Regions from separate parts of the Candidatus Thiodictyon syntrophicum genome, predicted to be linked through region 2. Evidence: riboswitches for the same ligand, from Rfam matches in the RefSeq annotation. Region 2 holds a riboswitch; each other region holds the start of a gene.
The links. A riboswitch is a leader RNA that binds a small molecule or an ion and turns the genes downstream of it on or off. The one in region 2 is predicted to bind cobalamin.
Positions count from the first base shown of each region.

Region 1: linked by a shared signal. The riboswitch ahead of cobM (precorrin-4 C(11)-methyltransferase) and the one ahead of THSYN_RS19145 (energy-coupling factor ABC transporter permease) in region 2 are both predicted to bind cobalamin.
Region 3: linked by a shared signal. The riboswitch ahead of THSYN_RS32310 (cobyrinate a,c-diamide synthase) and the one ahead of THSYN_RS19145 (energy-coupling factor ABC transporter permease) in region 2 are both predicted to bind cobalamin.

Region 1 is NZ_CP020372.1:217,544-227,370, reverse strand. Features, by position in the region: gene THSYN_RS32215 (PKD domain-containing protein) at 1-3,035, opposite strand, end outside; gene THSYN_RS32210 (hypothetical protein) at 3,380-3,967, opposite strand; partial or broken gene THSYN_RS32205 (DUF1015 family protein) at 4,541-5,233, shown strand; gene THSYN_RS32200 (DUF3050 domain-containing protein) at 5,305-6,165, shown strand; cobalamin riboswitch at 6,611-6,835, shown strand; gene cobM (precorrin-4 C(11)-methyltransferase) at 7,143-7,967, shown strand; gene THSYN_RS32190 (sirohydrochlorin chelatase) at 7,969-8,868, shown strand; gene THSYN_RS32185 (precorrin-8X methylmutase) at 8,865-9,548, shown strand; gene THSYN_RS34635 (HNH endonuclease) at 9,545-9,827, shown strand, end outside.
Region 2 is NZ_CP020370.1:4,556,206-4,566,032, reverse strand. Features, by position in the region: gene THSYN_RS34125 (hypothetical protein) at 1-103, opposite strand, end outside; gene THSYN_RS19160 (DUF1826 domain-containing protein) at 188-856, opposite strand; gene THSYN_RS19155 (DUF1826 domain-containing protein) at 861-1,538, opposite strand; gene THSYN_RS19150 (Fur family transcriptional regulator) at 1,610-1,993, opposite strand; cobalamin riboswitch at 2,155-2,377, shown strand; gene THSYN_RS19145 (energy-coupling factor ABC transporter permease) at 2,555-3,181, shown strand; gene THSYN_RS19140 (carbohydrate porin) at 3,804-4,970, shown strand; gene cbiM (cobalt transporter CbiM) at 5,054-6,151, shown strand; gene THSYN_RS19130 (Uma2 family endonuclease) at 6,410-7,126, opposite strand; gene THSYN_RS19125 (IS701 family transposase) at 7,240-8,637, opposite strand; gene THSYN_RS34120 (hypothetical protein) at 8,727-8,900, opposite strand; gene THSYN_RS19120 (nucleotidyltransferase domain-containing protein) at 8,884-9,213, opposite strand; gene THSYN_RS19115 (formylglycine-generating enzyme family protein) at 9,425-9,827, opposite strand, start outside.
Region 3 is NZ_CP020372.1:246,090-255,916, reverse strand. Features, by position in the region: gene THSYN_RS32345 (hypothetical protein) at 1-1,170, shown strand, start outside; gene THSYN_RS34645 (hypothetical protein) at 1,532-2,524, shown strand; gene prfH (peptide chain release factor H) at 2,666-3,334, shown strand; gene cobD (threonine-phosphate decarboxylase CobD) at 3,406-4,449, opposite strand; gene bluB (5,6-dimethylbenzimidazole synthase) at 4,646-5,302, opposite strand; gene THSYN_RS32310 (cobyrinate a,c-diamide synthase) at 5,299-6,591, opposite strand; cobalamin riboswitch at 6,714-6,969, opposite strand; gene THSYN_RS32305 (DUF1015 domain-containing protein) at 7,178-8,467, shown strand; gene THSYN_RS32300 (chromate resistance protein ChrB domain-containing protein) at 8,730-9,188, opposite strand; gene THSYN_RS32295 (ABC transporter ATP-binding protein) at 9,191-9,827, opposite strand, start outside.

The DNA of each region.
Region 1 (9,827 bases), on a different replicon from region 2:
CAGCTCAAGACCTTGCCGGCGCCGGCCGTGAAGCCCCGGAAGCGTCCGTTGAACACCACGCCGCCGGTCGCGAGATTGGTCACGGACAGGTCCAGGTCGGCGGCCTTGCTCAGATCGAAGCGGACCTGGAGCGGCCGACTGCCGTCGCGGGCCGGGCTGTATCGGGTGGGCTGGACCGAGAAACTGGAGATGATCGGGGCCGAGGCGAGATAGATCGCATTGTCCGGCAGCCGATAGCCCCAGATGCCGAACAGGAAGCTGTCCCCGGGGGGCGCGACCGCCCGTGACCCGTTGGGCAGCAGGCCGTCCCAATAGATGGTGTGAGTCCCCACCCCGAAGGGCTTGCGATCGAGTAAGGTCACGAGCCGGGTATCGGTATTGTACAGGCCGACAAAGGCGAGTATCTCGGAGGCACCCTGACTGCTCGGCACGGTAAAGACGATATCCAGGGGATCGTTGGCGAACGGCGAGAAGGTGCCGCCGACGTTGTTGCGGGTTGGGTTGTAGCGCGTCCCGCCGGTGGTCGCGGTGAGATCGACCTGCTTGGTCGTGGCACCGATGTCGTATTGCAGTACCGCGTAGTAGTTGCCGTCCGGTAACAGCGTGCCGGAGTCGTTGCGGCCGTCCCAACTGTCGTTGTAGGTGCCGGCGACGCGCGACCCGTTGATCAGGCTACGCACGGTCGTGCCGGCGCCGTCGCGAATGACGATCCGCACCGGAACCGTGCCCGACAGCGTGGTGCGCACCGTTGCCGTCCCGCCGCTGTCGGGAAGGAAGGTGTCAGTGGGAATACTGAGGCCGGCGGTGACATCGACCTCGATGGCAATGCTGTCGGCACTGGTCTGACCCACATCGTCCGTCACGCGCAGGGTCGGGCCGAAGACCCCGCCGGCTTGGTAGGTGCGGCTGACCGTCGCGGTGGTCGGTGAGGAGTAATCGACGATGCCGTCGCCCTCGAAGTCCCATTCGTACAGTCGGATGGGACCGCCGCCCACCACGGTGCCGCCGAGGGTTACGGCGACCGGGGCAATACCGCTGATGCGGCTGGCGGTCGCCGTCACGGTAGGAGAGCCCTGCGGACGGGGGCGCACGGTCGTATTGATGACGCCCGAAACCCCGATCAGGCCAGCCGTATCGGTGACGCGGCAACGGGCCGAGAAATCGCCGACCGTCGCATAGGTATGCGAGACAGTTCCGCTGGTGGTCGACGTATAGTCGTAGACGCCATCGCCCTCGTAGTCCCACTCCCAGCGCGTAATGGAACCATTCTGGCTCTGCCCCGCGCAGGTGAGGGTAACCGCAAGGGGTACGGGTCCGTTGGAGGGTGTCGCGGACGCGCTCGCCGTGGGTCCTTGCCGTTGTACCGTCACGGCGCACCTCTCCGTGGCCACGGCACCGAGGTTGTTCTGGACCTCGAGCACGGCGTTATAGGTGCCGGGGCTGTTGAAGATCCAGGTGTAGTCAGCGGGCACCGAGTCGCTGGTGTCGTAGGTCCCATTGCCGTCGCGGTCCCAGCGATAGCGCACGATACTGCCGCCGGTGAACTGACCGCGGCTGCGGTAGGTCACCGTGTGCGGTGCCGTCCCCAGCGTCGGACCGCAATCGGCGATGGCGCGGAATACGGTAATGCTGAAGCGATGGCTCGCCTGGCCCAGGTTACCCGTGCGATCGGCGACGCGGGCAGTCACCTCGTTCGCACCGCCGGGCAGGTCGACCACGGGGGTGTAGCCGGCGCTGCCCTCGTTGACGCTCGCGGCGCTGGTGACATCGGCCCCGTTCACCAAGAGTTGGAAACTGTCTTTATCGACTCCGGCACCGTCATCACTGAAGGCGACCGTGATCGTTGGCCGTCTGGACGCCAGGACGGCTCCCTCGCCCGGATAGGAGATCGTAACCGTCGGTGGCGTGTCGTCCGCAATAACCGCGGTATTGTCCCCATCCTGAGACTGACCATCGTCGACCTCGATGCGCGCGACATAGATGCCCTCGACGTCCGGGGTGACGCGCGCGACTGCACGATCGGCGTCCACGATGTCCTGCGAGCCGATGGCACTTGCGGATGGCCGCGCGACCAGCCTCCAGCGATGGGTGAGCGCGGCCGGCGCGTGGTCCGGGTCACGGCTGGCACTGCCATCGAGAGTCGCGGCGTCGCCAAGCTTGACGGCGGTATCGGGACCCGCGACCGCGGTCGGCGGCACATTGGCCTGTCGGACATCGACCAGCATGCCGTCGCCGGCGTTAAGTAGGCCGTTGCCGACCGTCAGGGCGAGGCCGTAGAGCCCCGTGACATCCGGGACGAAGTGGGCCTGTGCATTGGTCGCGGAGACAATATCGCTGGTGGTCAGCAGACTGCCGGAGGGGATTGCCGAGAAGGTCCAGGCGAACGTCAGCGGCAGGTCGTTCGGCTCGCGGCTGCCCGCTCCGTCCAACTGGACCGTCTCACCAAGGCTGACCCATTGGTCGCGCCCCGCGTTGGCGTTCGGAGGCGCCATCGTTGCGGCCGCCGTCACAACGGTTTCGTCGGGCTGGCTGAACAGGAAACCATCCGCAACCGTCAGCGAAAACCGATACGCGCCGGGTAGGTCGGGCGTGAAACGGGGATTGGGAAGGGTGTTGTCGTCAAGGACAGCCGTGCTGCCACTCGGCGTTTCCAGGAGACTCCAGGTCAAGGTGATGGGGTCGCCGTCGGGGTCGTAGCTATCCGTGCCGTCCAGTGCAGTGGGGGTGCCGACCCGCGCCTGCTGATCTGGCCCAGCCTGGGCCACGGGCCTTTGGTTGGCAGGGGCCAGCCGGTACAGGTCGGGGTAGACGTTAAAGCGGAGCAGACGGGTACCGCTGGTGGGGGCGAAGACCACATCCTTGGAGACCGTTTGACCGGGGCCGCAGGGGCCGGGTATCAGATAGTAAGGACTGCCTTCCCTGGTGACCCCGTCCGCGCCTTTCATGACGACCGCGGGAGAGTCTATCCGCGTGATCACCAAGTAGAGGGGGCCGGTGATTGTCGATGCGGTGAGGTTGGTCAGCTGCGCCGCCATCGTGGTATCCCCCGTGCGGCGATCCGTTCGTGCACGCAAAAACGCGGCGCGCATGTCGCTTGGCTGGATCATCTGGAGATCGGCGAGACCGATATCTGCGGCGTGCAGGGAAAAGGTGGGCGTCGCCAAAAAGGCGAGGATTAGCAGGCATGCGGCCCAGACACCCCTTCCCATATTTACCCCCCGGTTCTGCTCGCCGGACGCGAACAAAATAGCCAGCAATCGACAGGCCCCGAAACCGCTACAGAAAACTTGCCTACCACAGGCTTTGGCCACTGTCCGCGATCATCTAAGGACATCCAGCACCCTTAACACGGGCAAGAATAGTGAGAAAATCGGTTTTGTCAAGGACCGCGGTTGGTGCGCTTGATCTGGATTAACCCGAGCAAACCGGCTGCCAGCAGGAAGACGGGGGCGGGGACCGGCGCCTCCTGGGTCACCAGCCTGACGTCCGAGACGTTCGCGGTTGAAGCCAATGCGCTGTCGCCAGACAGCTTGGTGAGTTGAAAACGCAGCCCCAGCGTCGAGCCGACGAGCGCGGAAATATTGATCTCCACCAGCCCGCTACCCGAGACCTGCGCGAAAAACTCATAACCCAACCCCGCGCTCGATCCTGTCGCAGCGTCGATCAGGAGGGCCCCAAATTCATCAGACTCACCGGCTCCCACGTTGAAAACGTAGTCGAACGCCAGCGAAACGCCCGGTCCCGGCACGATCACAACCGGGTCGCCCAGACCGGGGTCATTCGACAGCAGAACGACTGCGAAAACCGGATCTTCCGAGAAGGCCGCAGAGGATCCGTCCCCCGAGACGACGACCGTTGGGTCGGCCAGAAAATCATTGAGATCTATCGGTACAGAACTTGCATAAGCACCTACCGATGCGAACATCGTCACCGCCGCCAGAGTGCGTACGTATTTCCCGTCTTGCATGCCTTCTCCCCCATTGATCCACGACCTTAAACAGCTAGGCTTCGCTCCCCTCTCTATCTTTCAAGATCCCAACAACTGGAATCCGAAAATTCTTAGGCAATATCCGAACCAAAATCATATTATGAAGTAATTTCAGAAGTTTGCGTATAAATCATTTCTTACGAAACGACTCGGAATGTAAAAATTCCTGACACTGGAAGGGATCGCTTCAGGGGTCTCAGGCGCGACGGAACAGAAAAACCCGGGAAGCCCACCTACCATCCTTGTTGAGCATGAACACGATTTCCAACCGCTTGCCAGACTATCATCGACCGGCCGCGCGCGGTCGCGCAGAACCGCCGCGAACCGGACGAGCGTCTGCCGACGGTCGTCGTCATCGGCACCCTGACCACATGAAGCGGCCCAGTTACCCTTGGGCCTTTCGCCCGCGGCTTCGCGCCCGCGGGTTCAGATGGCGCGGTTCCAGTCGGGCCGCCCAACGCCTGAAGGAGGCGGTGGTGGAGATCAAGGCGGTCAGCCGGCAGGACCCGCTGGGAGCGGCCGACGGCGCGATCCTGCTGCTGGAGCGGCTCTGGCCGCGCGGCAATCGAACGACTCACGGCCGGTTTCGAGGCCCAGCGGCGGCTCTCTATCGCCAACGGTCACCACCGCACCGCCGCCGCGGCGCGCATCGGCGCGACCCGCCAGGCGGCCAACCAAGACCACACCGGGGCCGAGGCGTACAACCGCTTCCTGGCGGTCAGCTTCCCGGCCGATCAGCCGCGGGTGCTGGCCGTCAACCGGTTGGTGCGCGACCTCCACGGCCGCGACGCCGCGACCTTCCTGCACCGGCTCGGGGAGTGTGGCGCGCTGGTGCCGAGTGCCGCGCCCGTCATGCCCGGCCGGCGCGGCGAGTTCGGTCTCTACCTGGACCGCGCCTGGTACCGGCTGACCCTGAATCCCGATCGCACCCGGTCGGCCGAACTGCGGCTGGACCCGGCAGCACGCCTGGACGTGCGGCTGCTCCAGGACCAGGTGCTCGCCCCGCTGCTCGGCATTGCGGACCCCCGCCAGGACCCCCGGATCGGTTTCGTCGGCGGCATCCGGGGTCTCCCCGGGCTCATGCAGCAGGTGGACGGCGGGGCTTGGCGCCTGGGGTTCTCGCTCTACCCGACTGCACTTGCCGACCTGCTGGCCCTGGCCGAGGCGGGTGCCGTCATGCCGCCCAAATGCACCTGGTTCGAGCCCAAGCTGGCGGATGGGGTGGTCAGTCTGGTCCTGGACTGATCGGCCGCAAACCCCCTTGCCCGGTGTCGTTAGCGCGGCTATGATCAGTGGGCCCATCCGGTCTCGCGTGATTGAATTGCCTATCCGTCATCGACGTCAGAAACAAGAAGCCTGAAATGATAAACTTGCAGGATCCCGTCCTCGACAGCGAGTTGCATGCCCTGCGCGCCGGACTGCAACGTCACCCGCTGTTCGCGGCCATTCGCGAACCGGCTGATCTGCGGCAATTCATGCAAGTGCATGTATTCGCAGTCTGGGATTTCATGTCGCTGGCGAAACGCCTGCAACGCGATCTGACCGCGCTGTCGTTGCCGTGGCTGCCGCCCACGAACGCGGAGGCCGCGAGGCTCATCAACGAGATTATCCTCGCGGAGGAAAGCGATGTCGGCCCCGACGGCGAGGCAGCCAGCCATCTGGACCTCTATCTGGGCGCGATGGCCGAAGTTGGCGCCGACACCGCGCCGTTCAGCCAGTTCATTGCTGCACAGCAACGCGGCGTGCATTGGAGCCAGGCGTTGGAGTCACCTGCTATACCTGCGGTCGCGCGCGATTTTGTACGCAGCACTCTGAACACTGCCATCAACGGTTCCACGTTGCAGACCATGGCGAGCTTCTTCTACGGTCGCGAGAGCATCATTCCTGAGATGTTTCAAGGGCTGCTGGATCACTGGGGCTTGTCGGCCGAATCAGCGCCGAGGTTCGTCTACTATCTGCGCAGACACATTCAACTGGATGCCGAGGCGCATGGTCCAGCGGCCGCCAGATTGCTCAGCGCAATTGCGGGTGAGCAGTCGGATGCGCTGCTGAGCGCACGCGCGGCGGCGCGCGAAGCACTCTCTGCTCGCCACCAACTTTGGGATGGCACGCTGCTCGCGCTAAGAGTCCCAAGCGTCAGCAGTCGGGCCCCCACTCGTCCGGTAGCATACGCATGAAGTTTCACGTTTCGTTGTTTGCTCTGACGCCGGCACTGACAGCTTGCGCGGGCGGCGCCGATGCGCCACCGGCCGCTTGCGCATCTGTGCCCTGCATCCGGGATCTGGAAGCCGAATCCTGATCCGGGCAATTCCGGGCACAGTTTGGCTAACGGCCATGAAGGGGGGTCGACACCCCGGAACATGGCAGTTGCTTGTGGGAGCGGCCTCCGGGCGCGATGCGGCGCCGCGGCGAACTCCGATGCCGCGTTCCCTGCGCGGCTCGTCGCGGCTGAAGCCGCTCCCACAGGGTTCCCGCCGGACTTTCACGGTAACCCGTGGGGAGGGTCGATGCACGGGGATCTAGGGGGAATCGGGCCGCGGTGTGTCCGCGTCGCGGCGTCATCCAGCACCATTGATTTCTAAGTTGAGTCGCTCGCTTGCCCCCGCCGCCATGCCTGGCTTATCCTACCGTCTCACTTTGGGTGCCCCGCGGTGCGACCGTGCCGCGGGGTGAAACGGGAAGTCCGGTGACCGCGGGCGCGCTTGCGCGGCCGTGTACTCCGGCGCAGCCCCCGCTGCTGTAAGCCTGACGGGATCGCCACACGCCACTGCGCGCCTCACGCGCGGGAAGGCGGCGCAACCCCGGATGAGGGTGAGCCAGAAGACCGGCCCAGGGCGTGAACTGGTGTGAGCCCCGGGGTGCGGGCCCGAGCTGATCAGGTTGCCGATTGGGCCATTGCGGCCCGCCGGCAGACCGCCTTGCGCTCCAACCCCTGTCTGCCGCGACCAGCGTCGCCGGCCTGCCGTCCCGGCGGGCCGGGCGCACGCATCGCCCGTCCCCGCTTATCACCTCGGATTCCAACTACCGTCACGAGGTTCATCATCATGTCGAGCGCCCCCGGCCCCAGCCGCCTCGCGCGGGCGTTCGCCGCCGCCCCAGTGCCGCGCCGCCGACGGGTCTACCTGTCGGCCCGCGCCTGAGCGGGGCTCGCGCCATGGGCAGCGTATGGTTCGTCGGCGCCGGGCCCGGGGACCCGGACCTGATCACGGTCAAGGGGCGCCGACTGGTGGAGCAGGCGGGGGCCATCCTCTATGCCGGCTCGCTGGTGGACGCGGCGGCGACCCGCTTCGCCCCGCCCGGCTGTCGGCTGCAGGACTCGAAAGCCATGACCCTGGAGCAGATCGTCGCGTGGCTCGCCGCCGCGGCCGGTGAGTGCGAGACCGTGGTGCGCCTGCAGACCGGCGACCCGGGGCTCTACGGTGCCCTGACCGAGATGACCCGCCCCCTGGACGCGGCCGGCATCCCCTGGCAGGTGGTGCCGGGCGTCACCTCCGCCATGGCCGCCGCGGCGGCGGCCGGGGAGAGTTTGACCCTGCCGGAGGTCACCCAGACGGTGATCCTCACCCGCACGGCCGGGCGCACCCCGGTGCCGGAAGGCGAGTCGCTCGCGTCCCTCGCCGCCCACCGCTGCACCCTGTGCATCTATCTGTCGGCCACCCTGCTGCCGGAGGTCCAAGAGGCCCTGGGCGCCGCCGGCTGGCCCCCGGACGCGCCCATCCTGGTGGTGCAGAAGGCGAGTTGGCCGGGTGCCGAGCAGATCGTGCGCGGACGCCTGGACGACATCGACCGGCGTTGCCGCGACTTGGGCATCGCCTCCCAGGCCATGATCATCGCCAGCCCCACCCTGGGCGCCCGCCACTGGCCCGAACTCACCGCGTCCAAGCTCTATGACCCGGGCTTCGGGCACCGCTTCCGGCGGGCCGCCGGCCCGGCGCCGGCAGACGATTGTCCGCAAATGAACGCAAATGAACGCAAATAAGATGGACGATACAACCCTGTTGCTGGTCGGCCACGGCTCCCGCTTCCAGGGGGGCAATGCCGAGACCCTGCGGTTCGCCGAGTTGTGGCGGGCGCGCCATCCGGATTGGCGCATCGCGACCTGCTTCATCGAGTGGGACGCGGTGCTGCTGGACGCCGGCCTGGACCTGGCTGCCCGCGAGTCGCGCCGGGTGCTGGTCATTCCCTTCATCCTCAACGCCGCCGGTCATGTGAAGATGGAGATCCCGGCCGCGGTCGCGGCGGCCCGGGCGCGTCACCCCGGGGTGGACTTTGCCGTCGCACGGCATCTCGGGATGGGGCCGGAGGTCCTGGGCCTGCTCCAGGGGCGGCTCGACGGCCTGATGGATGGGCTGGCCCGGCCCGACCCCCGCACCACCGGGGTCATACTCCTGGGGCGCGGGTCCTCGGACGCCGGGGCCAACGGGGAACTGGCGCGTCTGGCGCGCTGGTTGTTCGAGGCCAACCACCACGACCTGGTGGATCTGGCCTTCACCGGCATTGCCTGGCCGCGGCTGGAGACCGCGGTCCAGCGCCAGGCGCGCCTGGGCATGACCCAGATCGCCATCCTGCCGGTCTATCTCTTCGCCGGCCGACTGACCGAGCGGATCAGTGCCCAGGTCGGACGGCTGCGCACCCATTATCCCGGGGTCGCCTTCGCCCTGGCGGACTACTTCGGCCAGGACCCGGCCATCTTCGACCTGCTCGACGCCCGCGCCCAGGGACTGGACCAGCCCGCCGGCCTGCTGCTGGAGTGCGACGGCTGCAAATACCGCACGGCGGCCGAGGGCCTGCACCTGCACGGCCACGACCACACCCGGATCGCCCCGGCCCTACCAGTCGACCCCATGACCGCGCATCTCGAGGCGCCAGGACACCCATGAACAGCCCCGCAGCCCCGTCTGTCACCGCCCAAGTCACCCGCGCCGGCCGGGCCATCGAGGACGAATCCTTCGCCATCATCGACGCGGAGGCCGGTCCCCACCCCTACGACCCGGGCCAGTGGGCGGTCGTGCGGCGTATGATCCACGCCAGCGCGGACTTCGACCTCAACGGCCTGACCGCCTTCCATCCGCGGGCGGTCGCGGCCGGGCTGGCGGCGCTGCGCCGGGGCGGTCGGCTCCTGGTGGCCGACGTGGGGATGATCCTGGCCGGTCTCTCGCCCGCCCGGCTCGCCCGCTTTGGGCTGCGTCCCTATCAATTCATCGCCGACCCGGACGTGATCGCGCAGGCCCAGGCTCAAGGCACCACCCGCGCCGTGCAGGCGATGCGCAAGGCCCAGGCCATGGGGCTCCTGGACGGCGCTATCATCGGCATCGGCAACGCACCGACCGCCCTGCTGGAGGTCCTGCGCCTGATCGCGGAGGAGGGGGTGCGCCCGGCCCTGATCATCGGAATGCCGGTGGGCTTCGTCTCGGCGGCGGAGTCCAAGGCGATGCTGGCCGAGGTCACGGAGGTCCCCTGGGTGTTGGTGCAGGGGCGCAAGGGGGGGGCTACACTGGTGGTTGCGGCCATCCATGCCCTACTGGCATTGGCGGCAGGGCCTGACGAACCGGTCGCTTGATCCGCTATCCGCAGGAGCCCGTAGGGTCCGCTGTGCGGACCAGCGATCTCGCGGATGGCAGGGTGGCCAATATTACGATCAAGGCCGTTCAGGCGCCACAATGCATTCCGGCGAAGCTCATGCTGCAAGAATTTCAAGATATTTCTGGCCAATCGTTTCACGACGCGTTTCAGGCTTGGCGTGCCGCGAACCCGAATGGGACGCTCCTGAACCTGGATACGCAGACCAAGGCGAAGCTCCACGGTTCACAGTGTCAACACTTCGGATCAACAAATTGGT
Region 2 (9,827 bases):
CCCACTGGCCCGTGGCGGTGGCGAATTGGGCGCGCCGGCGTTGGGTGGCCGGAAAGGCCCCGAACAGCCGCTCCCCGTCCTTGAGGGCAAGAGGTCGTTGCATGGTAGGATACCCGGTGTCCCATTGGTGTGGTTGGCGACTTGGGCAAATGGCGCTGGCGCGTGCGCTTCGCTGCGGGGGCAAGGTTCACCACAGGGCATCCAGGGCCAGGAGATAGCGGCTGCCGCCCCCGGGTGGCGGCACCGGTGAGCGGTGGACAGCCCCGCGACCGGCGTTGCCCTGCCAGAGGCTTCCCTTGAGCAAGACCAGCGCGAAGGCGGGTGCGCGGCCGATAGCGGACGCATCCGCCGGGGCTGCAAAGGACCGCGCGGCGCCGGGCCGCGGATGCGGTTGCGGGTCCTCGCCTTCAGCCTCCAACCACTCGGTACCGGGTCCGCGATAGGTGCAGACCAGTCGGATACCCGTGTGGTCGCGGTGGAAACCCGGGCACATGGCCCCATTGAGGGACTCGAAACGCAGCCCCAGACGCTCGCAGCCCAGGAGCTCCCGGTAGACCTCGCACAGGTGCCGGATGTCCGCAAGCAGGGCCTCGCGCCCAGGCAGATCGGGCCAGGTCGGGGCGGCCGGACCGATCCCGACGAGGCTCCGGGCGTGGTCCAAGACCCGCCGGAATCCGAGTCGCCTGGAATCCGCCGAATCCAGATAGGCCGCGATCTGCGGGTCAGGCGGGCGGGGATGGAGCAGGATCTGGACCTCCGGCTCGAAGACCGCGACCAGGTCCGCCAAGCCCTCGGCCCAATAGACGGTCCCGACGCCGACGGCTGGCGGTGCAAGTGTGCGGGCGGCGGTCATCATCCCCTCAGCCGTCCAGGCAAAACAGCACCCGGGTCTCCCCGGTGTCGAGGATAGGCGGCGAGCGATGCACCAGCCCCAGCCCTTGGTTGCCAGGGAAGAGCTCGCCCTTCATCAGCCCAACCCAGCCAGCCTCCATCCGCGCCGGGTGCCCGTGGCGGAGGATAGACTCATTGGGCAGATGACCCATCAGGGCCTCCCGGTCCACCTGGCCGTCGTCGAGCCATTCGGTGCCCGGTCCCCGATAGGTGCAGATGAGGCGCAGACGGGTACGGTCGACATGGAAGCGGCGGCAGGCGTCATCGTTGACGACCTCCAGTCGGAGCTTCACCGGCCAGTCCGGAGCCAGACGCAGGAAGCGCTCGAGCAGGTCCAGGAGATCGGCCGTCCAGGCGGGCAGATCCAAGGCGTCCAGGCCATGGTCCGCGAGCAGGGCGGCGACGGCCCGCCGCCGTGCGTCCCAGTCCGCCGCGGGTGCCAGGCGGGCGCGTGCGGACTGGGCAGCGAGCCGGGGCAGGCGCGCAAGCTCAGCAACGAGCTCAGGATCGAGGTTGCGTCGCCACAGGGCCAGGTTCCGGGCCGGGTCCTGGATCCCGGTCAGCGCGGTCGGCTCGCGACCGGGCGGCGACCCCGGCGGGGTGGTCCCCTTATGGGCCAAGGGCAGGGTGTGGGTGTGGGTCTGCATCTGCTGCTCCGGGAACACGCGCGCTGATTGGACGCTTGGCGAGACTTGACGCAACGACGCTGACGGCGCGTTCATCCGGCCGCCGCCGCATCGCACCCGGCGCAGACCCCGTACAGCGTGATGTCGTGCCGCTGGACGCGGAAATTGTGAGGAACCAGGGCATCGAGTCCCTGCACACAGCCGGGCAGGTCGAAGACCTGCCGACACTGTTCACACACGGCATGGTGGTGATGCCCGCGGTCGGCCGGTTCGTAGCAGGGGGGGTTGCCCGGAATCTCGACCTGCAGGACCTCATTACGCGCCATGAAGGTCTTCAGGGCGCGGTACACCGTTGCCAACCCGATCCCCGCGCTGTCGTGATTCGCCCCCGCCCGAATTTCCTGCGCCGTCAGGGGGCGGTCCGCCCGCCGCAAGGTGTTCAGAATCGCCTCGCGTTGCCGCGTGGAGTAGCTCATGCCGTGCCCCCGTTGACCACAACTGAGAATAGAGTATCATGTCTCACAAGTGAGAAGCGAGTCTCATAAGATCGCACGCCGCCGCCAGCGGGGACGGCTAGCGACGGCGGCCTGGAACGGATTCCTCGTTTCGCTTGTCGCCCCTGCCTTGCCTGGCGTATCCTTTTTAGCCTGCTTTGGGTGTCCCGCGGTGCGACCGTGCCGCGGGGTGAAACGGGAAGTCCGGTGACCGCGGGCGCGATTGCGCGACCGCACACTCCGGCGCAGCCCCCGCTGCTGTAAGCCTGACGGGATCGCCACATGCCACTGCGCGGCACGCGCGGGAAGGCGGCGTCACCCCGGATGAGGGCGAGCCAGAAGACCGGCCCAAGGCGTGAACTGGTGTGAGCCCCGGGGTGGGGCTTGAGCCTATGGGGCCCTCCGCACACCGCCGACGTGGTGCCGGCCGCCCTATTAGCCGCGGCTTTCGTCGCCGGCGGGCCCGTTGTCGGGCGCGCCGGCAGGCACATCGGCCACCCCTGACTTACGCCTCGTGTTGCCTACTCTACGAGGTCTGTCGCTATGCATATCGAACCTGGATTTCTGCCGGCCGCTAAGGTCGCCGTCGCCAACCTGGCCGCCGTTGGCGTGCTCTCCGCCTACCTGCCGTCTTTGATCAAGCAGCCGACGCTGATCCTGCGGACCCTGCTCGCAGCGCTGTTCTTCTCGCTCTTCATGCAGTCGTTCCACATGCCGGTCGGCCCATCGGAACTGCACTTCGTGGGTGCAATGCCGATGTATCTCATCCTCGGCTTCATCCCCACCCTGTTTGGCTTCGGTCTGGGTCTGCTGTTGCAGGGGCTGTTGTTTGAGCCGGCCGATCTGATCAACTTGGGTGTGAATACCCTGTCCCTCGTGATTCCGTTGATGGCGGTGCATTACACGCTGGGCCAGCGTTTCAGTCGGCTCACTATCGCAACCATCCTCAAGTTGGATGGGGTCTATTACGCCGGGGTCACACTGATGGTCGGCTTCTGGCTCCTCCAGGGTGAGTCGACGCCGCTCGCTGATTGGGCGCTCTTCGCCTCCTCCTATCTCGTCATTGTGATGTTCGAGCCGCTGGTCACCTGGTCCCTGGTCACGGTCATTCGCCCCTATGCCGAACGCCCGTTGCTGCGCCACTGCGTCGACCTGCCCGCCCCAGCCTGACCCAAGGGTCGCGTGTGGTTCGTCGGCGCCGGGCGCGGCGACCGGGACCTGATCACGGTCAAGGGGCATCGACTGCCGGAGCCGCGACAGTCGCGGACCCAGGGTCAAGCCCAATGCCATTAAGTTAAGCCATTCTGGCTCCCACGCTCCTGCGCTCCACCTTATACAGAAGTCCGTAAGTATCTGTTTTTACGAGCTTCGTCACGCGTACCAAAAAATGCCGTCACATCATAAAATCATAGACTTACGTTGAGCCGGTGACACTTGTGTATAACGAAGAGCGCTCCTGCGTGGGAGCAAGTGCGGGCGCTCCGCGTCCAGCGCCAAGACCGGACGCGGAGCGCCCGCCCGGCATTCCCACGCGGAGCGTGGGAACGACAGGCCGCACCGTCGGCGCTTGACTTAATGGCATTGGGGTCAAGCCCCCGGCCCGGCCGCGCGCCCGGGCCCCTTGCGGAAGCCGCAAGGGGTAACACAAATTTTGCTTTCGTGTTATCTTCGCCCTCGGCGCTTCGGCTCGCCCCCGCGAGGGCGGTCGGTGCCGGCAACCCTTCAGGCACCGGACGACGAATCCACGCATATGTACGACTGCAACTCAGCCCGCCGATACCCGGCATCTCTCATGGCCCTGGCGCTCGCCGTGACCGCGACCGGCGGCGCCCGCGCTTACGACGTCAACGACAAGCTCACCATCGGGGGCCTTCTGGCGGGGGCCTTCCAGTGCCAACAGGTTTCAGGCTTCGCGGACTCGGAGAACCTGTGCCGGGGCGCCATGGCCTTCCAGCCGGAACTGTTCTACAACCCGACCGAGCAGGACCAGTTCTTCGTCAAGTTCGGATTCGCGGCCGGCAACGGACTCGACGAAAACTCCCCCTTCGTCCTCGCGCCCTGGTCGGCGGACCTGGAGGACGGCGTGAAGGACATCAACGGGCGCGACCGCAGCTATCTCCTGGAGGCCTGGTACGCCCACACCTTCAAGATCGCCGCGGATAACACCATCCAGCTCACCGGCGGCATCATCGACCCGGCCTTCTATGTCAACGAGAACGCCTACGCCAACAGCGAATATACCCAGTTCATGAACGAGGCCTTCGTCAATGCCCGCAACGCCTTTCTGCCCGCCTACGATGGCGGCGGCGTCCTGGTGTGGAAGTTCCGGGACTGGACCTTCAGCGGCATCGGCATGAACGTGGGCGAGAACGACGACGGCAACAACTACAACTACTATGCCGCCGAGGCCGACTATCGCTTGACGACCGCCCTGGGCGAGGGCAACTACCGGGTCATGTATTCCGGCACCTCGCGGGCCTTCCTGGACCCCCAGGGAGAACAACGCGAAAAGAGGGCCGGTTGGGTGCTGTCCTTCGACCAGGCGTTCGGCCCCGTGGTCGGCGTCTTCTTGCGGATGGGCTGGCAAAGCGATGACGCCTTGATCGACCTCCAGAGCGAATACTCCGGCGGCTTCAACTTCAAGGGGTCCGCGTGGGGCCGGGCGGCGGACAACATCGGCATCGCCTTTGCTTATCTGGAGGGACCCAATTGGAGTCCCGCGGTCGAGGGCGCGATCGTCGAGCCGCCCGATCCGCAGGTGGTCGACGGGACGCTCGAAGCGCCGGCGGAGGCCGCTCAGGTGCTCGCCCGCACCAACGTCTTCGAGGCCTATTACCGCTTCGCCTTCAACGATTACCTGGCCCTCAGCGCGGATGTCCAGTACATGAAGGACAGGTACCGCGAGGGGGACGACGTGGACGGCTGGGTCTTCGGCCTGCGGGCGGTGGCGGAATTTTGACCCCCGACGCCCGGCGCTGCTGCCGTCCGGCCGCGTGACTTGACCGTGCAACAACATATTTCTGACTTGAGGAGCACCGCACCATGCACATTCCCGATGGTTACCTGAGTCCCTTGACCTGCGCCGCCGCCTATGCGGTGGCCGCACCGTTCTGGTTCGTCGCGCTGCGCAAGGTCAAGGCCCAACTGCAGACGCGCCTGGTGCCCACGGTGGCGGTGGTCTCGGCGTTCTCATTCGTCATCATGATGTTCAATCTGCCGTTGCCCGGCGGTACCACGGGGCACGCGGTCGGACTCGCGGTGGCGCCGATCCTGCTGGGTCCCTGGGCGGCGATGCTCGCCATCTCGATTGCCCTGTTCATCCAGGCGCTCTTCTTCGGCGATGGCGGGATCACCACCTTCGGGGCGAACTGCGTCAACATGGCGATCGCCGGCCCCTGGGTCGCCTACTGGGTCTATCGAGTGATTTCCGGCGATACGCCCTTGACCTCGCCGCGGCGTGTCGTGGCAGCGGCGACCGCCGGCTATGTCGCGATCAACGTGGCGGCCCTGCTGGCCGCGGTACAGTTCGGTATCCAACCGATCTTCTTTCACGACGCCGCGGGTGCGCCGCTCTACGCACCCTATGCGCTGGCGATCGCCATTCCGGCCATGATGATCGGACACCTGTCCTTTGCGGGTCTCGCGGAGGCGGTGATCTCCGGCGGGGTCGTGGCCTATGTGCAGAAGGTCGACCCGCGACTGCTGTCCCTGTCGGGGCCGGGCCTCGCCAAGTCCGGCGGCGGGGCGGCGACGACGCCCCCGGTCGGTTGGCGTCCCACCCGCGCCCTGTGGGCGGGGCTGGCGGCACTCCTGATCGCGAGCCCCCTGGGTTTGCTGGCCGCGGGGATTGCCTGGGGCGAATGGGGTGTGGATGACCTCAAGGATACGGCCGTGCGCGAGCAGATTGCCCAGGCCTCGGGAAACGTCGTGCCGCCGGAGTCGGTCCCGCAGGGCCTGGAGCGGCTGTCCGCGTTCTGGACGGCCCCGATCCCGGACTATGCACCGGCGTTCATGCACAACGAATACTTCGGCTACATCCTCTCGGCCATGGTCGGTACCGGTCTCATCGTGCTGAGCGTCCTGCTGCTGTCCGCGGTCATGGGGGGCGGTCGGGCAGCGCGGGCGACCCCTGGCCCATGACGGCGGCGGCGCTGATTTCATAGACCGCGATCCGTAGGGTCCGCTGCGCGGACCAGCGGCCTCGCTACCGGCCAGGTGGCCGGGATTACGACCTGAACCCGTCTTCATTGTAAGATCGCGCGGGTCTTGATCATAAAATTCCGGCCACCGGGAGCGCCGCACCCCAGTGCGGCGCGGCCTATCCGCAGAACGCAACGCCGCGGTCGCTCGCGAAGCCGCGCCGCACTGGGGTGCGGCGCTCCCATCGTCCGAGTGGGCTCAAGCGTGTGCGCTCGCCGGTGCGGCTTGGCCGGGATTGTGATCAAGGCCGATCGCCCGCCGAAACGCCTGCACCGCATCGTATTGGTCCGGCATCCGCGCATGGGCGGCAAGCAGGGCCAGGTCCAGGTCCGGCAGCAGTCGGCTGCGGGTGCCGCGGCGATAGCCGTCCGGATCGAGTACATAGACCTCCAGATCGCGGTTGCGCCAGAGCCAGACCTCCGGGATTTCCAACCCCTGATACAGCGGGAGCTTGCTCAGCGCCTCGTGGGTGACGACGACCTCGATGACCAGGTCCGGCAGGGGCTTGTCGGCGCCGATGCAGTAAGACTCGTCGGGCTCCCCGGCGGCCCGCCCGGGCTGCTTCAGGGTGAAGCCGCCGCGGCCATAGAAGCGAATCCCTTTTACGGTCAAATCGGCATCGAGCAGATAGCCGATGGTCCTCTTGAGCGTTGCGTGCCCTGGTCCGATCGGCGATAGGATCTCCAGTCTCCCATCCAGATAAGTCAGGCGGACCGCGCGGCTGTCCTCGAAGCAGGCGGACAACTGCTCGAAGCGCTGCCAGGAGAGGCCTTCGAGCAGGATGCGCTGCACCGGGTTGTCGGTGGCGGGTGGGTCGATGACGGTGGGCATGGGTAGGACTCCTCTCGCGGCGTTGTCGTTGTCGTAATCGAGGTTTTCATAGCGCCCCGGATTCTCTCGCACGCCAAATTGCATCGCTTCTCCGACAACAACAACGAGAACAATTGTCTTCGTGTTTAACTTATTCTTGAGTCATTACTAATTCTACTTTGTTAACTTGAATTCTGGCCGCTTTTCAACTAGCCTGGCTAGGCTATCTTGTAACGCCGCTCGATATCGCTACGCCGTTGATCATGCCTGACCGCCATTTGTGCAATACGCTTTTCAACCATAGCCTCATCCTGCGTTAGTAACGCGATAATCATCAGCCGAACGTCCCGGCAGCTTAATAAAGGGTATTCAAGTTTGTGCGTAATACGCTCTTTTACGATAAAGGAGAGTGAGAGCATGACAAGTGCCATATGATGGTGCCAGGCATTCCATTTCCTAACTTGATAATCAGACATCCCGATTTCGGATTTAGCCTCCTGAAAGGCACGCTCCACCCAATATCGTTGGGCTTGCATGTATGCTAGCCTTTCAATCGGTGTCTCCATGTAGTCAACGTTGCTTAGCGAGTATTTGATCTTATTGTCGGCCAGATTTCGGCTTATTACCAAGACTCGCTCTATTGCACGATCACCTTTGCCATCCCAGACCCACACTCTTTCCGCATGAATTGAGAGCGTCAACGGCCCCTTAACCGCATCGCGAACTGTAACGTTTCGCCATGCATGAGAACTTAGAGAAGTGCCATAGTTCTTCACCGTTATGGGATCTATATCTGTTTGTGGCTTCGTCGGTTGGCGACCCGGCCCAGGCTTCTTCTCAGGAACTGAAATCGTTGGTTCAACGGTATAAATTAGCTGATTGCAATGAACGTCGAAAACAAACGTTAAGCCCATGTTATCTATAGCATTACTTAATTCCCATCCATGTCCGTAGACGCCGTCTCCACCGACCCAGCCAAATTCCACGCCTGCCGCCATATCTGCTGTCACCATATCGAGCGCCAGTTCCAGCTTGGTCTTGAAAGCACGCGCGTCAGGAGGTATGCCCGCTCTTTCACAACGCTCTGGATTGCTGGTCCATGACTCTGGTAGAAAGAGGCGACAGTTAACCAACGTGCTGTGACACTGCCAAACTAAGCTCGCGTAGACGCCAACCTGGCAGTTATCCACTTTTCCGACCACCCCAGCATATTGTCTGGAAACACCCGCCGAATAGTTGCCTTTCTTTAGATGTGCGGATTCGTCAATAATATAACCGACGTCACGAGAGCGATAGTCGTGTTGGTCGGCATACAGATCAGATGTATTTTGGGCAACTAAGCGCATGACTCTCTCTGAAGACCAGGGGGAATCCGTGATAAAGTGTTGAAGCTGCTGATAGCTGTTATCCGGCATCTCGATCTCTTCGTTAAGGCGTTCGATGTTACGCTTACCAGACTCTGTTTTCAGAAGGCCGTTGATGTAACCTCGACATAACTCATAACCATCGGAAGTTTTGGTCAGAAAGCATTCATGATAGCCTTCAAGATGATTTGATAGATGCTTTACTATCCTTTTCAAAGCATAGTCCGGTTGACCATAGTTTGTTTTATTCACCAGGCTTCTCTTACACGCTCCGAATATATTTTTACCGCTGCTAAAATTATATCAAATTCAATGGCCTATTGCAATTTTACAAAGTAGAACTAAGCCTGAGTCTCTTCAGCCGGGTTGCGGAGAGCCTTCTCCAGGCATTGCTGCGCATGAAAGCCGGCCGCGGCGGAATCCGCGTCCGGATGATGAGCAAGGATCGAAAAGGTCCCGTAGTCCCGCGCGGCCAGCCGCAACAGCCGTTCGGCCTCTTCAATGCAGGGAGTCATGCAGCACCCGCCCCTCTTGTCGCGCTCGAAAGAGCAGGGTCCCCGGCACTTGGCTGCGGCGCTCGAACTCGCTCAGCGGATAGATCAGCAGATCGACCCCAACGCCCGGTTCCAGCGACCCCAGCGCATCCATCAGACGCATGTATTCCGCCCCCCGGTCCGGCACCTCCCGCTCGATCACCATCAAATCAAGGTCCGATCCCGGATCCGCCGTACCGCGTCCGTAAGAGCCGAACAGGATCACCCGCAGCGGCGAGGAGGCTGCGGCGACGAGACGGTCGATTGCCGAACTTATGGTGTCTTGGTCGAGCATATCCTCGCACTCTCGAAATGTCGGCGACCGAGCGCCGGTTGACTGGCGGCCCCGCGCGCGATGGCGGCCGGCGGCCCGTGGCTCGACGATAACACCGGCGGGGCAATCGTGGAATCGGCGGCGGCCTGGATCGTCGTTCCGACCGCCTCGGGGGAGTGCATCGGCGGTGACTCGGGGGCGGGTCGGCCATCCTGCCTCGCCTGCCTGAGGGTCAATCTCCGGCAAGACGCAGGCCGATGCTCGCTCGGCGGTGGCTCGGCGGGTGGCGGCGGCGACACGCCGAGCGCAAGCGGCGCCCGCTGAAATTCCACGCGCCGCCGCGCAGCACCCGGGACGTGCCGTCAGCCGGCCCAGTGGGGTCCGACATCAGCCGGGCCGGATAGTCGCCGAACCAGTCCGCGCACCACTCCCAGACGTTGCCGTGCATCTGGTACAGGCCCCAGGGGTTGGGTGCGAAGCTCCGCACCGGCAGCGTGCGTCGGCGTTGCTCGCCCTTCGGACCCTGGTTGTACGGAAAATCGCTGTTGTAGTTTGCGCGCCCGGTGTCCAGCGCATCGCCGAAGCTGAAAGCCGTGCGCGTGCCGGCGCGACAGGCGCATTCCCACTCAGCCTCG
Region 3 (9,827 bases), on a different replicon from region 2:
CTGGCTCGGAGCGGTTACAGTCCGGGTCACGGCGCCATGCAGGTGCTGGCCGTGGAGATCACCACACACAGCACGGGGGCGTGGGTCGCGAACGTGCTCAGGCGCGTTGCGCAACGCACCGGTCCCCCGGTCCAGATCGTTGCCGACCACGGCAGCGACCTGCGCAAGGGCATCGCCTTGTTTCAGGAGCACGCCACTGCCTGCGTCTATACTTATGATATTTCTCATCTGATCGCGACGCTGCTCAAGGCCGAGATGGGCCGGGACGCGCGCTGGGAGTCCTTGCTGGCGCACTGTCGCAACGCCTGGTCAGCCTTGCAGCAGACCGATCTGGCCTTCTTGCTGCCGCCTCGGCAGCGCCTCAAGGCGCGTTTCATGAATCTGGATGTCCAGGTGCGGTGGGCACAACGGCTCCTCGCCTACCATGATCGCGGCGACTTCAGCGCGATCCGCGCGCAATACGTCCTGAAGTGGCCGGCATGGGAGCACCTGTGCGCGCGGTTCGGCGCCGCCCGGGCGCACCCATTGCGGGCCATCGTCGGCATTCGCTATCCCGACCGGGCGGCTTTTTGCCAGGCACTGCAGACACACTCAGACCTCGAGAGTGATACGCTCGACGATGTGTTCTGGCAGCAAGCGGACGCTGGGTACAGCCGCTTCCTTGACGGCTTTGCCTGGCTACTGTCCTACCGGGATGACCTGGTGGATTACGCGCAAATGATGGCGCAATCCAAGCTGATTCAGTCGCACCTCAAATCCAAGGGCCTCCAGCGGGGCTCCCAGGAATCACTCCAGGCCACGCTGCCACCGCAGTCAACGCTCACCCCACGCACGGCGGCCTTTACCCAACAGATGCTCGCGAAGGTGGCAGTGGAAGCCGCCAAGATCCCGACTGATAATGTCTGGCTGGCATCCTCCGATATCATCGAATCGGTCTTCGGGAAATACAAATGCTTCACCGCCAGGGGGCCACTCAAGGAGATCGGCAAGCTGCTGCTTGCGATTCCTGCCTTCATCGCCGACCTGGCGACTCCGTTGATTCGGGAGGCGATGGAATCGGTGCGTACGATTGATGTCGAGCACTGGGCGCAAGCGCATATCGGTGCGTCGATGCTGGCCCGGCGTCGGCATGCTCTCATTGATTCGTTATCAAACACTAAAACTGTATGAAGATAATTTGTGAAATAGGTCCGATATTGAACACCCTAGGGTGTGCCCTTTTCAGAGGCATTTTCCCCAACTTGTCGGGCCAATCACACAAGAAAAGTGTAAACATGAAGACGCGCAGTGTTCGCAAAGTGTTCGTGACATAGGAAAGGGACACGGCATGTAGCCTTGGGGGGCAGTTCAGATGTAGGGTTTGCGTGATATATCAGTGAGCGCGAATATTAGTAGAACTTGATGCGATTGCCCTGGCGGCCTGCCCGTCCCGCTGGTCAACGAGCGGCGATTATTGCCTGTTGAATCATTGACCCGCCAACCCGCCCGCACCACTAGACCTCTTTGACAACAGCACCCTGGGTATCCGCGCATGCACCGACGTCAGATTCTGCAAGCCTTCGCGATGGGCGCCACGCTGAAGGTCACCGGCGGACTGGCCGACATCATCGGCGAACCGGGCAAACTGGCCCCGGCGCCGCCGCCGGCATCCGCAACGCCGACCAAGACCGAGGCTTGGCTCGCGAATCTGGGACCCTTCGATGATAGGAGGCCGCCAGTACCGGCGTGTATCGCGCTGGGTCCGGAAGCGGATGCGGTGATCGATACCCTGCGCGTCCGGGCCAGGGCGTCCTGGGACGCCGCCAGTCACATGACCGGCTGGGATATCGACTGTTTCCGAACTGGCAGGGATGATCCGGCGGGACTCGATCGCTGGATCGAGACGCGCCTGCGTCCCTTCGATTTTATCGCGCTGGTGGTCGATGCCAACGACCCCGCGACGCGCGCCCAGGTACCCGGTTGGGTGGACCGCCTGGCCGGACTGAAGGAGGCGGCCCTGCGCATCGCGTTCATCGTCGGCGACGACGCCCGCGACCCCGACGCACCTTGGCGCGCCCCCCTGCACTCAGCCCTGGATGGCGTGTTCGATATCGGTCCCCAGCGGGGGGTCCTGCGCGCCGCGGCGATCACCACCCATGTCGATGGCCTGCTGATGCTGTCGCGTACCTCGATTGGCTATGATGTCGCCGATATCCACAAGGTGCTGAAGACGGGTGTGAGGCTGCGCACCGGTGCGACACTCTGGAGTCGCGAGTCCCGCCGCACGGGTGCGTTCCGGCGGCTCTGGACGCAACTGGATGTGGGGCCTGCCGGCGGGGTACTGGCATGGCTGCACGGCGGGTATGATAGTTCCATGTCTGACTTCAATTGGTTAAACGATCAACTCACCGAACATCTGCCGGATACGGGTACCCGCTTAGCGGTGATCTACGGGCATCCCGAGTGGCCGACCGGCCGGCGGGTGTTGGGGCTGACCTGGATAGGCCCTGACCAGACCAGTGCCACCCATCCTTCGAGGATCTGAGCCCATGCCCCCGTCCTACCAAATCATCGCTTCCGATCAGTCCTGGATCGAAGGTGAGGCCCTGCGGCCGGTGCTCACCTACAAGGTCAGGCGTCCAGCCCATCGTCAACCGGGAGCGCGCAAACCGCGGCGCGGTCGGCCGTGAGCGGGGACGCGCCGACCCTGTGGCTGCAACTCTCCGCCGGGCGCGGCCCGGCCGAGTGCGAATGGGTGGTGGGGCGCCTGGTCCCGCTGCTGATCCGGGATCTCAGCGAGCATGGGCTCACTGTGGCGGAAGTCGCGCGCACGCCCGGCGAGCATGGCGGCGATGCCCGTTCGATCCTGCTACGGGCCAGTGGCACGGGGGCGGCGGCGCAGGTCCGCAGTTGGTTGGGGACCATCCAGTGGATTGGCGCCAGCCCCTACCGGGCGCATCACCCCCGCAAGAACTGGTTCGTCAGCGTGGCCGCCTTCGCGGAACCCGCCGCCGACCACTGGGATAGTACGGCGGTGCGGGTCGAGACACTGCGCGCGAGCGGTCCCGGCGGACAGCACGTCAACCGCACGGAGAGTGCCGTCCGGGTCACTCATCTGCCGACCGGGCTCCACGCCATTGCCCAGGAAGAGCGCTCGCAACTCCTGAACCGCCGGCTCGCGCTCGCCCGGCTGGCGAGTCTCTTCGCTGAACGTGCCGAAACCAAGGCGCGCGAGGGCGGCACCGCGCGCTGGCAACAGCACACCCGGCTGGTCCGCGGCAATCCGGTTCGGGTCTATCGCGGGCAAGAGTGGGTGCCTGTTGTCACGGGCAGGTGCGGACAGTCCTGTGTCTGATCATCGGTTACTGATCGGCGTGAATCGCGTGTTGGCAGTGACGATCAACCAGACCGACCGCACCGTGGTGTTCACGTACTCCCGTACTCCCGTACTAACGTACTTCTTAAAGCGTCAGCGAGGCGCGTCCACTCGTCCTCGCTCCCGGGCAGGCCGAAGCGCACGGCGAGCGGCGCCTCAAAAAGGCGGGTCAGGATGCCGGCGCGGGCCAGGTGTTCATGGAGCAGGGGGGCCCGCACGGTAGGGACCCATTGAAACAGGGCGCAGCCGCCCTGCGGCGGGAGACCGTGGCGGGTGAGGAGCGCCGCAAGCCGGGGGCCGGCGGCGGCGAGGTGTGCGCGGGCCGCCGCCTGCCAGGCGTGATCCTCGAGGGCCTTGGCGGCGACCCAGCGGGCCGGGGCGGCGATGGTCCAGGGGCCGAGCTGGGCGGCGAGCGGTTGGGTCAGCGCCGGGTCGGCCAGCACGAAGCCGACCCGGGCCCCGGCCAGCCCGAAGAATTTGCCGAGTGAGCGTAGCAGGATCAGGCCGGGCAGCGGTCCAAGGTTCGCCAGGCTTTCGCCCGGGGTCGCGTCCATGAAGGCCTCGTCGATCACCAGCCAGCCGCCGCGCTGGGCGAGCACCCGGCGCCAGCGCAGCAGGTCCGCGCGCGCAAAGCGCGCCCCGGTCGGGTTGTTCGGATGGATCAGCACCAGCACGCCCAGGTCGGGGAGGGCGGCCTCGATCATCGCCACCGGCAGCAGTTGCACCGCGTGTCCGGTCCGCCGCCAGGCGTGGGCGTGTTCGCCGTAGCCGGGTGCGATCACGCCGACCCGTCCGGGCGGGCGCAGCCGCGGCAGGGCCTGGATCGCGGCCTGGGAGCCGGCCACCGGCAACAGTGCGCCGGCCCCGCCAGTCCAGTCGGTGCCGTAGTAGCGCGCCGCCGCCTGCTCCAGGTCGTCGTCCTCCTCCGGCAGGCGCTGCCAGAGGTCCGGCACCGGCGGGACCGGCCAGCCCCGGGGGTTGATGCCGGTGGAGAGGTCCAGCCAGTCGGCGAGCGGTATCCGGTAGCGCGCGGCGGCGGCCCGCAGCCGCCCGCCGTGGGGCAGCAAGGTACCCGGACCCATGTCGTTACCCATAGCTCCGGAATCCTCTCACGCAGACACGCAGACCCGGAACATACAGGGCTGGCGACAAGTCCACGGGATGGAGCCTCGTCGTGGTCGTCGATGGTTGTACATCAAGCATTTCCTACTTTGTGTCTCCGTGTCTCCGTGAGAGAAATTCTTCTTCTTGGCCGATAGGTCAAGGTCCGGTCAGGCCCAGGCTGATCGCTCATGGCGTCGGCACCGCCCGGCCCCAGGTGTCCTGGTACACCAGGTCCGCCATGGGCCGGCGCCGGTCCCAGCCCAGGGTCTCCAACATCGGTTCCGGATAAAAGGCGTCCACATGCCCCAGGCAGAGCACGGCGATGGTGCGGGCGCCCGCGGGCAGCCCCAGCAATTGATCGAGCCGGACCGGGTCATAGATCGACACCCAGCCCATCCCCAGCCCCTCGGCGCGGGCAGCCAGCCATAGGTTCTGGATGGCGCAGGCGGCCGAGCACAGGTCCATTTCGGGCATGGTGCGGCGGCCGACCACATAGGCCTCGCGCCCCTCGGGCAGGGCCACGACCAGCAACTCGCCGCACTCCAGGATGCCCTCCAGCTTCAGGCCGCGGACCAGCTCGGCGCGCTCCCCGCAGGCCTGCGCCGTCCGTCCCTGCTCCTCGCGGGTCAGGGCATGGATGGCCAGGCGCAGCTGCGGGTCCTGGACGCGGATGAAGCGCCAGGGCTGCATATAGCCTACGCTCGGGGCCTGATGGGCGGCCGCGAGCAGGCGGGCGAGCACGGCCTCGTCGACCGGGTCGGGCTTGAAGTGACGCATGTCGCGCCGCTCGTAGATGGCGCGGTAGACCGCGGCGACCTCGGGGTCGGGATATCGGTGGCTCATGGTAGAAACAGCCGGGTGGCGGCGCTCGGGTTGGAAGGGAAATAGAGGTGCAGATAGGACGCGGTGAGTCGGCCCAGCCGATAGACCGACTCCGGGGCGCCGTGTTCGCGCAGGGCCCGGGAGCGGGCGATGGGTTCCAGTGCGATCTGCGCGTGCGAGTGGTGGAAGGTATGACCGCGCAGTTGACCCTCCGGCAGGCTGACCCCCTGGAGCCCCAGGTTGGCCAGCCGCGGCTGCATCCGCGCCTGGCCCGGCAGGAGGCCGACCATGGGGGCCGGGTCGCCCTCCACGGCGGCCAGGGTGTCCAGCAGATACAGGAGTCCGCCGCACTCGGCCAACAGTGGGCGCCCCGCCGCCTGATGGGCCCGAATGGCGGCCTTCATGGCCCCATTGGCGGCGAGCCGGTCCAGATACAGTTCCGGGTAGCCGCCCGGCAGATAGAGCGCATCGCAGGCGGGCAGCGCCGCGTCCGCCAGGGGCGAGAAGAAGCAAAGGTGCGCCCCCGCGGCCTCCAGCGTATCCAGATTGGCCTGATACAGAAAGGAAAAGGCCAGGTCCCGGGCCACGGCGATGCGCCGGCCCGCGAGTGTGCGGGCGGGCGGCGGCGGGTCTGCCGCCGGGCGGAAGGCGACGGGGGCGGGCAGGTCAGCAAGCGCGGACCGGGCCAGTGCGTCGGCGATCCGTTCCAGCCGCGCGTCCAGGTCCGCCACCTCGTCGGCCTGCCAGAGTCCCAGGTGACGGTGGGGCAACTCCAGCCCCGGGTCCCGTGGCAGGGTGCCCAGGAAGGGGAGGTCCGCCGGCAGCTTCGCGGTCAGTGTCGCCGCATGACCGGCGCCGCCGACCCGGTTGGCCAGGACCCCGGCGGTGGTGAGCCCCGGGCGAAAACGGGTCAACCCGAAGGCCAGGGCGGCGAAGGTCTGGGCCATGGCGGCGGCATCGATCACACACAGGAGCGGCAGCTCGAAGCGGGCGGCGAGATCCGCCCCGCTGGGTTCGCCGTCATAGAGACCCATGACACCTTCGACCAGGATCAGGTCGACCGCGCGCGCGGCGCGGTGCAGCAGGTCCCGGCAGTGGTCCTCGCCGCCCATCCACAGGTCCAAGTTATAGACCGGGGCCCCGGCGGCGCGCGCGAGGATCATGGGGTCCAGGAAGTCCGGTCCGGTCTTGAAGACCCGCACCCGGCGCCCGAGCCGGCGCTGGAGCCGGGCGAGTCCGGCCGTGACGGTGGTCTTGCCCTGACCGGAGGCGGGGGCGGCGATGAAGAGTGCCGGGCACGAGACTGACATGAAAAACCCACCGGATTGCAGACGGCGGCGGGCGGGGGCAGAGACAGGCGCGGACGCAAAGCGCGCGTGCGCGCCTCGCGGGCACCGTGCAATTGCCCACCGCAATGCCGGATCGATCACCGCGTGGGTGACCGCTTGAGGCCGGTCTCCGGGCTCACGAGCGGCCTGCGAGCGAGCAGGCACCGGGCGGATCGCCTTCCCGCGTGGTCACGCAGTGGCTGGCTACCCGGGGGCACCGGATAGGATCCGCCGCAACTCGTCTACCGTTGCGGGGGCAGCGCCGGGATGGCACACCGTGCGAGCGGGGTGGGCACCGGCTTCCCGTTTCATCCCTTGGGGCGCGAAGGCCAGCGGGACACCTGAAGCGGACTGAAGTCTACGCTGCCCGGGTGGCGCCGGGCAAGGTGTGCGGTGCCCCTGGGTGCGCTCAGAACTGATGTGGTGACCGAGATCCCGGGTACGCTGTCCTGGTCGTTGTCGTTGTCGTTGTCGTTGTCGTGATCGGATTGTTCGATTACGACAACGACAACGAAAGCTTGGACCGGCCGCGCCCCAACACCGCCGCCGGGTAGGTATAGTGACCGCTATGACCCCGAGCGAACCCCCTGCCATGCCCCTGATCGCCCCCTTCGCCGGCCTGCGCCCGGCCCCCGGTCGTGCCGCCGAAGTCCTCGCTCCACCCTACGATGTGCTGGACCGGGCCGAGGCGCTGGGACTCGCGGCCGAGCGCCCCTGGAGCTTCCTGCACCTGTCGCGCCCGGAGATCGACCTGGCGCCCGGCGTCGACCCCCATAGCCCGGCGGCCTATGCCCAGGCTGCTGACCAGTTCGCGCGGATGCGCGAGGCTGGTCTGCTGGTGCGCGATCGGCAACCCTGCTACTACTGCTACCGGTTGAGCCGCGGCGATCAGATCCAGACCGGGCTGGTCGTCGCGGCCTCGCTCGCCGCCTACGGGGCCGGGCGGATCAGGCGCCACGAGGTCACCCTCGCCGACAAGGAAGACGACCGGGTGCGGCAGATCGCGGCGCTCGGCGCCCAGACCGGCCCGGCCTACCTGATCCACAACCCCAGTCCGGCCATCGACGACACCCTGGCCGCGGTCGCCCGCACGACCCCGGCGCTCGACAGCACCATCGCGGACGGGACCTGGGATGGGGTGCGGCATCAGATCTGGGTCGTCTCGGACCAGGGGGCGATCGAGCGACTCACGGCCGGTTTCGAGGCCCAGAAGCGGCTCTATATCGCCGACGGTCACCACCGCACCGCCGCCGCGGCGCGCATCGGCGCGGCCCGCCAGGCGGCCAATCCGGACCACCCCGGGGCCGAGGCGAACAACCGCTTCCTGGCGGTCAGCTTCCCGGCCGATCAACCGCGGGTGCTGGCCGTCAACCGGTTGGTGCGCAACCTCCAGGGCGGGGACGCCGCAACCTTCCTGCGCCGGCTGGGGGAGTGCGGCGCGCTGGTGCCGAGTGCCGCGCCGGTCATGCCCGGCCGGCGCGGTGAATTCGGTCTCTACCTGGACCGCGCCTGGTACCGGCTGACCTTGAATCCCGATTGCACCCGGTCGGCCGAACTGCGGCTGGACCCGGCAGCACGCCTGGACGTGCGCCTGCTTCAGGACCAGGTCCTGGCCCCGCTGCTCGGCATCGCGGACCCCCGCCAGGACCCCCGGATCGGTTTCGTCGGCGGCATCCGGGGTCTCCCCGGGCTCATGCAGCAGGTGGACGGCGGGGCCTGGCGCCTGGGGTTCTCGCTCCACCCGACCGCCCTTGTCGACCTGCTGGCCCTGGCCGAGGCGGGTGCCGTCATGCCGCCCAAGTGCACCTGGTTCGAGCCCAAGCTGGCGGATGGGGTGGTCAGTCTGGTGTTAGATTGATCCTTGAGGTGACGGGGCGGGCGCTCTGCGGCCGTGCGCTCGTCGCATCGCTTGACGTGCGTCTTATCTGACGTACGAATCGCCAACTCGCCGGTCTGGCCGAGCCCCGCGCATTGACCGCGTGGTTCGAGCAATGGATAGCCGTCGCGGCCCGGGGGCCGCTCCTACCGTAGGAACGGTCCCCGGCCGCGACGGGTTGCCGCAAGGGCGCATGGCCTGAGTTATGATCGCGACCCGGCCGCGCGGCAGCAGCGGGAGGTTCTTAGGGGGCTGGGTGACGAACATAATAATGATCGAAATACTCCAGACACACACCGACCAATCGCGCCGCGTCACTGCCCGCGAGTAACTGCTGCAACTCATCCTGGATCTCTCGGGTGGCCGCGAGCGCCTTGCGCTCCCACACGTTCACCTCGATGTCGTGGATCAACCGCCCCAGATGGGCCAACCCCGGGCCCTCGAGTCGGTAGTGCTTGAGCAGTGTTTCAAAGGTCGAACTGTCGTGGTAGCGGCGGAATGTGGCATCGGGCGTGTCGAACGCGATCCCCGACGCGATGGTTTCGCCGCGCGGGTAGAAGCGGAAGACGGCGCCGGGATCGATGTGGCGTTTGATCAGCCAGATGGACGCGCATTTGTCGGGCTCGAAAACATCCCAGGTGGAGTAGACCTGGCCCTCCCCGCCGGCCGGTTCGGCGGCGGCGCAGCAAGCCAACAGCCACAAGCTCAGCAATCCGCTTGGCCAACCACGCAGGCTTCGTACCATTCGAGTAAGTCCGACTGAGTAAGAGAGGCGACTTGCCCCCGGTTCAATGATCCGGCCACGCGGCCCCCGCTCATGAGAAGGATTCGATCCCCGAGCGCCAGCGCCTCGTCCAGGTTATGCGTCACGTAGAGTACACCCAGCCCAAGGCTCGCCCGAAACTCCTTCAAGAGCGCGATCATCTGCCGCTTCAACAAGGGATCGAGACTGCTGAACGGTTCGTCCATCAACAGGTACCGCGGACTGCCGGCCAGCGCCCGCGCAATCGCCAGACGCTGGCGCTCGCCACCCGAGAGCTGGTGGGGATGGCGCTCACGCTGCTCGAACAGAGACACCCGGCGCAAAGACTCCTCGACCGTGGCGCGAACCGCGTTCCGCGACTGCCCGTTACCCCGCAGTCCGAAGGCAACGTTCCCGAAGGCGCTCAGGTGGGGCCACAAGGCCAGGTCCTGAAAGATCATACTCAACTGTCGCCGGTGGGGCGCGACCAGCCGTCCGGGCGAGCTGACGCGCGTGCCTTCGATGTCGATCGCCCCGGCGTCCGGCCCATCCAGTCCCGCGATGAGCCGCAACAGTGTGGTCTTGCCGCAGCCTGAGGGT